3 regions of the Microbulbifer variabilis genome follow, and region 1 is predicted to be linked to each of the others. Evidence: predicted binding sites of a transcription regulator. Region 1 holds the regulator's gene; each other region holds the start of a gene.
The links. The regulator PhoB, encoded in region 1, activates phosphate uptake and scavenging genes when phosphate is short. The targets are predictions, from matches to a motif close to TGTCATAAANNTGTAACA.
Positions count from the first base shown of each region.

Region 2: MJO52_RS05890 (substrate-binding domain-containing protein) is a predicted target of PhoB. The motif match lies at 2,067-2,084, and genes of this name have one in related genera.
Region 3: MJO52_RS10065 (porin) is a predicted target of PhoB. The motif match lies at 1,884-1,901, and genes of this name have one in related genera.

Region 1 is NZ_CP092418.1:4,784,506-4,787,781, reverse strand. Features, by position in the region: gene phoR (phosphate regulon sensor histidine kinase PhoR) at 1-843, opposite strand, end outside; gene phoB (phosphate regulon transcriptional regulator PhoB) at 978-1,682, opposite strand; gene ubiA (4-hydroxybenzoate octaprenyltransferase) at 1,792-2,634, opposite strand; gene MJO52_RS20950 (chorismate--pyruvate lyase family protein) at 2,698-3,276, opposite strand, start outside.
Region 2 is NZ_CP092418.1:1,334,088-1,337,363, forward strand. Features, by position in the region: gene ald (alanine dehydrogenase) at 1-299, shown strand, start outside; gene MJO52_RS05890 (substrate-binding domain-containing protein) at 654-2,015, opposite strand; gene MJO52_RS05895 (16S rRNA (uracil(1498)-N(3))-methyltransferase) at 2,273-2,989, opposite strand; gene MJO52_RS05900 (6-carboxytetrahydropterin synthase) at 3,045-3,276, opposite strand, start outside.
Region 3 is NZ_CP092418.1:2,254,587-2,257,862, forward strand. Features, by position in the region: gene MJO52_RS10060 (bifunctional 2-methylcitrate dehydratase/aconitate hydratase) at 1-650, shown strand, start outside; gene MJO52_RS10065 (porin) at 781-1,758, opposite strand; gene MJO52_RS10070 (DNA internalization-related competence protein ComEC/Rec2) at 2,086-3,276, shown strand, end outside.

The sequences.
Region 1 (3,276 bases):
CACATCTACAGAGACGTCACCCGTTTTTCGCTCTGACGTTTCCAGGCGTGCCAGAAGAAGCAAGTCGTTGACCAAGGTGGTCATACGTGCCGCCTGCTCCTCCATCTGAACCAGCGGGCGCCGCCAGGCAGGGGGGGCCATATCGCTGTTCTGTAGGGTTTCCAGGTAGCCGGCAATTACGGTAAGAGGAGTGCGCAACTCGTGGGAAACGTTGGCGACAAAATCGCGGCGCATCTGCTCGAGATTGTGCAGGCGGGTGATATCGCGAACGATAACCAGGGCTTCATCCTTGCCGTAGCGGGTCACTTCCAGTTGCAGATGCAGGGCTTCATTACCCGGCGCTGGCAGGGTCAGCGGTTCGCGAGGGCTGTTGTCCTCGCTGTGCATATAGCTGACAAAGCCAGGGTCACGCACAAAGTTCACCAGGGACTGCCCCTGATCACTGGACTGCAGGCCGAGCAGCTCGCCGGCGGCGGGGTTCCACCAGGCCAGGTGGTCGCCATTTTCCAGGGCTACAATGCCTTCGCGCAGGGCGCTGGTGCTGTCCTGAACACGGCGTAACATGACATGCAGCTTTTGCTTCTCACGGCGGTGACGGCGTTGCATACGGTAGAAGTCGTCATAGATTTCACCCCAGATACCAAAAGCAGTGGGAGCGGGGCCGCGGCGGCCATTGGCAAGCCAACGATTGAAGCGGTGCTGCTGCCACAGCACTGAGAGCAGGTAGGCTGCCAGCCCTAAAATCAGGGTGAGCGACCACTCGGACGTGGTGAAGCCGAGGGTCAAGCAGCCCAGAGCAATAATTAAGAAGCGCGAAAATTCGCCAATACTGCGATCCAACATAGCCTTGCCGTGTTACCTGGCAGTTGTCGGGAGGGCTGATGTCCACCCCCGCACTTAATACATCTTAGAAACCCGGTCCTCTGTGGGAGTGACCAATGGTTACCGCGGGAGTCAGTGCCGATCTTTGCAGATTGTCACACTTTTTCGGCAGTTTGCACAGAAAATCGATAGCCGGTGCCGCGCACTGTCTGGATATAACGGTCGTGACCGTCAAGTGCCAGAGCTTTGCGCAGGCGGCGGATGTGTACGTCGACGGTGCGCTCCTCCACATAGACATTGCCACCCCAGACGTGATCCAGCAGCTGGGTGCGTGTGTAGGCGCGCTCCTGGTGAGAGAGAAAGAAAGTCAGCAGGCGAAATTCAGTAGGCCCCATATCCACCGGCTGTCCCTTGATGGTGACCCTGTGGCTTAGAGGGTCCAGTACCAGATCGCCGGCGCTGAGGGGGTCTTCGGGGGTGGCCGGGCCGGCGCGGCGCAGTACCGCCTTGAGGCGCGCCACCAGCTCGCGGGGGGAGAAGGGCTTGGTGATATAGTCGTCGGCGCCCGTCTCTAACCCTTTGATTTTATTGTCTTCTTCGCCTTTGGCGGTGAGCATGATGATGGGCACCGCGGTGGTCAGCTCATCGCGCTTAAGTCGGCGGGCCAGCTCTACTCCGGATACATCGGGTAGCATCCAATCGAGAAGAATAAGGTCTGGCTTTTCATCGATGACTAAGGCGTGGGCCTCTTGGGCGTTTTCCGCCTCCAGGCAACGGTAGTCTGCCATTTCTAAAGCCACCCGCAGCATATCGCGTACAGGGGCTTCGTCGTCGACAATCAGGATCGTTTTACTGTGCATTTGGCTGCCATACCCGCTCTGTTGTCAGAAGTTCCCGGTTATGGCCGAGGATTAAACGGGATTTATATGACAAATATATGACGGTTATGCCTGAACTCCCAGACCTGGATCAATTGAAGAGGTAATGCAGGAATATTCCGGCAAAAAACACCAACCCTACCCAGTTGTTGTGGAGAAATGCCTTGAAGCAGGCCTCTCTATCGCGGTTGCGAATCAGCCATTGCTGGTAAGCGAAAAGCGCCGCTATAGCCGTAACTGCCAAGTAGTAAATGGCGCCGAGGCCGAAGCGCTGGCCGATCAACACCAGTGCCATTAGAACCAAAAGCTGCAGAGTGGCAGTCATGGCTCTGTCCATTTCCCCGAACAGAATTGCCGTGGATTTAACTCCGATTTTTAGGTCGTCATCCCGATCCACCATGGCGTAAAAAGTGTCATAACACAGGGTCCACAACAGGTTGGCGACATAGAGAAGCCAGGCCTGGGGAGGCACTTCGCCGGTCACTGCGGCGAAGGCCATGGGGATCCCCATACTGAAGGCCGCGCCCAATACGACTTGAGGCAGGTGAGTGTGCCGCTTGGCAAAGGGGTAGCAGAAGGCCAATGCCAGTGCTGGCAATGACAATAAAATCGTTAGCTGATTGGTGGTGAGCACCAGCAAAAAAGCCGCGAAGCTGAGCCCGGCGAATAGGCCAAGAGCCGCCTTGGGAGTAACGTTACCGGTGGCCAGGGGGCGCGTGGCGGTGCGCTTAACATGGCCGTCAATCTCGCGGTCGGCGAAGTCATTTATCGCGCAGCCGGCCGCACGCATCAGGATGACGCCCAAAGTGAACACTGCAAATAGATGCAGCCCTGGCCAGCCCCCCGCCGCAAGCCACAGTGCGACCCAAGTGGGCCACAAAAGTAATAGGGAGCCAATGGGCCTATCCATACGCGCCAATTGCCAGTAGGGCATTGCGGCGGGCCAGCGCGCGGCGATTTGTTGGCTAATCACGGTGGCTAATCTCCCTGTATTTGGTTATTGGTTTGCGGGGACTGCAGGTGGGTCATCGGGGCAGAACTGCGATAGAAAGGCCTCTGCGACCAAAAGGGGTTTGCCCCGCAGCCAAAAAATTGAGCGGCGCCCCCAGGCACTGTCGCCGCCGTCGCAGAGTCCTTGAGCCTGCAAGTCGGGGTTGCGCCGCAATTGGTTGAACTCTATTTCGCCTCGGCGAATCCCTGGTTCGCTGAACAGCAGCTCCCCCAGAGGGCGGTCGTCGAGACTGCGTAAGTTGCGGGACTTGCCCTGCAAACTGCGCAGGGGAAGTACACTGCGCGCGTAAACCCAGGGTTGGCCACACCCTATCAGTAGTACCTCCCGTACCAGGGCGCGGCTGTGGCGATTTAAATTGAGCGCGCGGCATTCCTCCGCGCGGGGTAGCTGCCAGCTCTGACCAAGTACCTGCACACTGAAATCCCCTCCACTCAGTTGCTTCAGTGCAGCGGTGAGCGAACCGGTGTATGCCAGCCACGGCATCAGGTTTTCTGGTGGTTGGAACTGTGCCGATTCAAATGGCCGCCCCCGCCAATCGCCCGCAGGTACAAATGGAGACTGGTG
Region 2 (3,276 bases), 1.4 Mb from region 1:
ACCAAGAGCCCACTTACGTTGTCGATGGTGTAGTGCACTACTGTGTGGCCAACATGCCCGGTGGTGTAGCGCGTACCTCCACCATGGCTCTGAACAACGCTACACTGCCTTACGCTGTAGCCTTGGCAAACAAAGGCGCTAAGCAGGCGTTGCTGGATGATGCCAACCTGCTGGAAGGTCTGAATGTTCACGCCGGTATGGTGACTTACAAGGCAGTTGCCGATGTACTGGGATATGAGTTTGTAGATCCGAAGCTGGCTTTGCAAAAAGTAGCTGAGGCGGAAGGCGCCGTAGCTTAATGGGGTGCAGCTGCGTCAGCCGCACCTTGAACAAGAAAGCGGTAACGCGCTTGTTTTGAAGGGAAATTTTCCCCGGAGCGCTCTTTGGCGTTCCTCTCTGTGAGACCTGGTGGCTTATGCCACCATTGTAGCCGCGTTTATACGCGGCTTTTTTATTGCTAATTTATCGTTACCCTTGAACGATAGCTCCGCTCCCTCTAAAAAAATAATTTTACTCCTTAACTATTTTTCATTTTTCAATAAATACAATGATTTGTGTCGTAAAAAAAGGAGACCGCGGTGGCCTCCCTTTAGATGTCTATTTATCCAGCCTTATTCGTTTCTTCTTCCCTGACTCTGGCCGGACTTTAATGGCTAGAGTAGCCAAACTTCAACTCGACGATTTTTAATTTTTGCGCTGGAGTTATTCGAGGCGATTGGGAGGTAAGCACCAAAACCCTGCACTGGCGCGGTACTAATTTTATAATCGCGCAGAGCTGAACGTACGGTAACTGCGCGAAGTTTGGATAGGATAACCGAACGTTCAGGGCTGACTTTCTCATCGCCAAACCCGACAAGTAATAGTTTTCGTCCTTGGTTCTGTGGTTTTTCCATGTACTTTGCCAGTCTTTCAATATCCTGTTGAGCCTTGTTATCCAGGGAAGCATTGCCCTCGGAGAAACGAAAATTGATACTGAGTCGCTCAGCATTTCGGGTAAGCTTCAAATATTCACTTGGTCCTTCCCGGGAATCCTCTGGTTTAAAGCCGATGGGAGTTTGCGCGACGAATCCAGAGGATTTCACCTGTTCCTGTCCCAGCTCACTCTGTACAAAACGCAGAAATTCTTTCGCTGTAGAGTTGGAGGAATAAATCGGAGTGTATAGGAAAAGGCGGCGTGACAGTGGGTAGTCTTCCGTAGCAATGGTTAGGTGCTCTGGAGCCTGCGGCAGTGTATTTTGGTCAGAAACGGCAACAGCCTTTGCCTGACGAATGGATGCTAGCCCAACAAAACCGATTCCGCGCGGGTCAGAGGTAACACGGTCGGAAAGTTGATCGTTGGACTCGAAGCGCTTGGCCCTGCTGGTGAGAGCGTAACGCTTGCCAAGCACCAGGCTGTTAAAGGTATCCCAGGTGCCTGATTGGTCGTCTCGGGCATAAACGTTAATTCGCCCTTTGCCTTTACCGAGTTCCGACCAGTCTTTAATTTGACCAGAAAAAATAGCACTTATTTGCTGTAAGGTCAGTTGGTGAAGTGGGTTGCGTGGATGCACTATTATGGCCAGTCCATCTATGGCAATGACATGCTCCGCATTGCGGCTGCGCATATCGCCCAGCATGCTCAGCTCTGTGAACTCGCCGTCTTTGATCGGGCGCGAAGCCATGGCGATATCGGCCTTTGCCAGTTTTAACCCAGTAAAACCCGTACTGGAACCATGTGCAGCAATATCGACAAATACAGAATTGTTGCCAACTTTTGCCTGAATACGGATTTCGTTGGGAGCGTCTAGTGGCTGGACACTAATGTCACTCGCCCCTTTCGCAGTGAAATAGTCTTGAACCAAGTTGGGTGCCAGTTGTGCGCCAATAGTATTGGAGCCATGTAGGCTAAATAGCTTTCCATTGCTGTCTGGAGGAAAAGGAGGAAGTTCAGCGGTGGCGAAAGGGCTTAGAAGGTTAGTAGCAAGCAGTATTAATAGTATTAATGAGCGGCACAGTCGTTGAAGAAAAAGGTACATGTGATCTCGGAGCCTAGGGAAGTAAAACGAGGCCGCAAAATATGTCTTAATTGTGACAAAATGATGAAATATTCATGAAGGAAGCGTGCAAAAGTCTCAAATTTGAGTCCAGGACAATTTGCGGTAAACAAGACCATATTGCCGTAGCTTTTTGAAAGCTTGGGGAGAGCGATATTAATGGCTTGTGAAATAAATATGAGAAGTATGGGTCACATGCACTGTGAAATTGGCATGTGACCACGACTCGAGACTTACACTTAATAGGAGGGGAAAAGTCGGCTTACCAGAACTGGTAGGGCTGTTTCCACTCGGAGAATTCGTGGGCCCAGGTGTACAGAGTGAAACCCAGCTTCTTTTAACTTCTCAACTTCGTAGGCAATAAACCCCCCTTCAGGGCCAATTGCCAGGGTGCAGGCCTCTCCGATATCTACTGGGCAAGCTGTGCCACCGACCGGGTGAGCAACCAGTTTTTGAGAGCCCTGACACAGCTCAGGTAGCTCATCTTCCACAAAAGGTTTAAAGCGTTTGCGCAATAGAATTTCTGGCATTTGTGTGTCGACGGCTTGCTCGAGCCCAAGCAGGCATTGTTCAAAAAGCTTTTCCTCTTCTAGCCATGGGGTTTGCCAATAAGACTTTTCCACCCGGTAGCTATTGATCAAGACCAGCTTTTTAACTCCCAGTGCGGTGACATGCTGGATAATGCGCTTCAGCATTTTGGGACGTGGCAGCGCCAGGATCAGGGTGATGGGAGGAGGTGGTGGAGCGTTTTTACTTAGCTCCACCCGGAGCTCTACTTGCTGATCGGCGAGAGTAGTGATTTGCCCATAGCCGATATTTCCGTCCAGCAGACCCACACGCAGTTGCCGACCGGGCTTGGCCCGGTGAACATTGACAATATGTTCTAGCCTACGGCCAGAGAGACGGACGATATCAGGGCTGATAAAGTCCGCTTCTTGCAAAAGAATCAGATTCAAAATCAAGTCTCTTGAGACTATGGAGAATTGTTGGTTTTAGTGGCTTTTACAGGGGCTAGAGCTTAGCACTGGCAATGGCTCCTTTGCCGAGCCCCTCATAGGCTCGCACTTTGACTTCACTGCCGGGGTACTGTTCGGCAAGAGTCGTGGCGATATATTGAGCCAGCTGCTCAACAGTGGTATCGCAATCCAAAATTTCACAGGCGCTTGCGGGCAATTGCAAAGTGAAATCTCCCTGTTGGGCTCTGTAGGCGAAGACCAGGCTATGTCCATTCTCTTTATTTTCT
Region 3 (3,276 bases), 2.3 Mb from region 1:
AGTTCCGTTTTCCGCGTCGATTCGGCTCCTATGTAATGGAGAATATCCTTTTCAAGATTTCCTTCCCTGCAGAATTCCATGGTCAGACGGCCTGTGAAGCCGCGATAGTTTTACATCCATTGGTAAGGGGCAGGGTGCAAGACATAGAGAGAATTGTCGTGACTACTCACGAATCCGCAATACGAATTATTAGTAAAACCGGCCCCCTCTCCAATCCGGCGGACCGCGATCACTGCCTGCAATATATCGTGGCTGTGGCTCTTTTATTTGGGGATTTGCAGGCTAGTTTTTATGAGGATGAATTCCATCAGTCCCATCCGGAAATTGATGAGCTGCGCGGGAAAATTACCGTTGTTGAGGATGGCTGCTATTCGAAGGATTACCTTGATCCGGATAAGCGTTCAATTGCGAATGGTGTGCAGGTATTTTTTAAGGGGGGCAAGGCAACAGAGAATGTAGTGGTGGAATACCCCCTTGGTCATCGTCGCCGTCGTAAAGAGGGGATACCGCTTTTGTTGAAGAAATTCCATTCCAATCTGGCTGCACGTTTCCCTTCAGGCCAAGCAGAGAAAATATTAGCTTTATTTGCTGATCAACAACAGTTACAGGCAATGCCAGTTCATCTTTTTATGGATAAGTTGGTTATTTAATAAGCTGCCGCATTGCGGCTTTGGAACTTCCAATAAAAAAGGCGACCATAGGCCGCCTAATTCAAGCTCTTAAATCATACGACGGTCAAACAGCACTTCCCAATTCGGATGATCGTCGTTAAAAGCGCTCTTAGAACTTGTATTCAGCACCGATACCGGCATAGCTGCGGTCGTAATCGCCATCAGCTGTTTCGTCGGTGTAGAAGCCGAATACTTTAGCGGCGCTGTTGAACTTGTAGTCAACACCCAGGCTGTAAGTTTCGCCGTCTTCTTTCTTAATGTCAGACTGACCGTACTGAGCTTTCAGAGTCCACTGCTCGATTTTGTAAGCTACAGAGCTCATCCAGCCGTCAGCGTTTTCACCGTCAGCGTTTTCCTGGTCTTCAAACAGGGCACCAACCTGTACAGGGCCGATGTTGTACTGGGCTACAAAGCGCTGAACGTCAACGTCCTGGCCTTCAACGTCTTGGTCGAAAGCGTAGGCCATGTAAACGCCGTTGTTATCGTAAGCAATAGCAGTGGAGATGCCGTTATTGCGCTTGATTTCTTTGCCTAAGATGTCACTGCCATCATCATTTTGGCCAATGATCTCGTAACCAATTACCTCATCTTTATTGCTGATATAAGCAGCAGAAGCTTTGAAGCCCGCGAAAGACGGGGTAGTGTACTGCAGAGCGTCTTCTTCGCGGTTGTCGCTGCTGGTGATCAGGCTTTTAATATCGCCTTCCAGGTCGTTGAACAGGTCAACTTTCTTCTGGGCAACTTTCAACGGGGTGTCGAACTTACCCGCGATTACCTGACCGAAGCCGCCTTCCAGTCCAGCGTAGATGTTGCGTTGAGAGAAAGTGTCATCAGCGTCGCCGTCCATATCTACTTCGTATTCCATACGGTAGATACCCTTGATGCCGTCGGTCAGGGCGATCTCACCCTTAACGCCCAGGCGGGAAGCGTTGCTTTGAACATCGGTTACAGAGCCGTCACCTTCGTCAGCAGACTGGAAGGTAACATTGGCTTTGCCGTAAAAGTCGAGGACATCGCCTTCTTCTTGGGCGTTGGCCAGAGTCGGGATCATGGCAACAATGGCCAGAGAGAGAGCGGTCTTATTCATAGTCGTCTCGCACAGTTTATGGTTGTGGGTTGAGGGGAAGCCTTCCGTTCAGTCTGTTGGTTGCCCCTCGATTTGGTGCGGATTCTGCGACCTGAATATTACAAACATGTTAAACATGGCATTTTTCTTAAAAAAATATGACCAGCGGGTGCCATGTATAGCAGTTAAGGCAGTCACTATGCGGCATGGCGCGCCGGTTATAGTCATCTTTTGGTTCTATGGTGCCTGTTTTGTGTGCGGTGTCAAATTTTCTGATCTATTGCTATCACGGGGCTTCGGACAAGGATGAGAACCATAAATCCTGTACAAAAAAAGTGCAGGCTGGATGTGGATTGGGACCCTAAGACTACTCTGTGGCTATGGAGCCCTACGCTGGCCCTTTGGGTCTTCTCTCTATCAGTTGCTGCCATTGGTTTGTTGCCGTCTCTACCAGAAATAGGGGGAGTACTGTGGCTATATATTATTGCCTTCCTATTGTTGGTTTCCCTCCCTCAAACACGCGCTCTCTGCCTATTACTTGTCATCTCGTTGCTCGGTGCTCTCTGGGCTTTATCGAGCAATAAAGCCGCGCTTGAGCAGCGTTTATCTGAATCGGCTCATGGCATTGATCAACGCCTAAGGGTTGAGGTTGTATCCCTCCCCGAGGTCAGGAGTAATCCAGCGTTACAGAGGGGTGCTACCCGGGATATACGCTTCCAGGCGAGAATACTGGAGCCGGGGCCGGGGGAAGTTCATTCAGGTAGCCTTCTTTATCTCACCTGGTACCGCGCAGATGTTGAGGTGCAAAGGCTGCTGCGAGGTAATAGCCACTGGGATTTACCGGTGCGGTTAAAGCGTCCACGCGGTAGTGTAAATCCCCATACCTTTGACTATGAGGGCTGGCTCTTACGGCGGGGTGTTTATGCAACGGGGTATGTGCGCCCGCAAAATGGTGACCCACAGTGGTTGAGCCAGGGCATGGGGCTATCCGCCCTGCGAGATGCTTTTAGGCAGAAGCTTCAAAGGCTACCGATAAACCAAAGCGCCCTGGTTACAGCACTGTTACTAGGGGATCGCAGCGGCCTTTCCCGTGCCGACAGTGACCTGTTAAAGCAGACAGGGACGGCACACCTTTTGGCAATATCGGGCCTGCATGTGGGCATGGTGGCTGGGTTTTTACTGCTGTTGGGGCAGGTATTGGCGAGGGCTCTCGGGGTATTGATGGGGACCTGTCCCAGGTGGATTCCGATGTTGTTGGCGCTTATTGGCACTCTAACCTATACCTTGTTGGCTGGCGCTCCTCTCTCCGCCCAAAGGGCCCTGGTGATGACCTGGGTATTGCTGCTGGCTTGGCATTGGCGGCGACGGGTAGGCGCTGGCTTGGCTTTTTCTCTCGCTTTGGCATTAGTGCTAATTATCCAGCCATTGGCTTTCTTCGGAGCCGGGTTTTGGCTGTCATTCGCCGCTGTGGGTGCGCTTCTCTTGGGGTTTTCTGGGCGTAGCTCTGTTAGGCAAGAGAGGACAACGGAGAACGGTGTG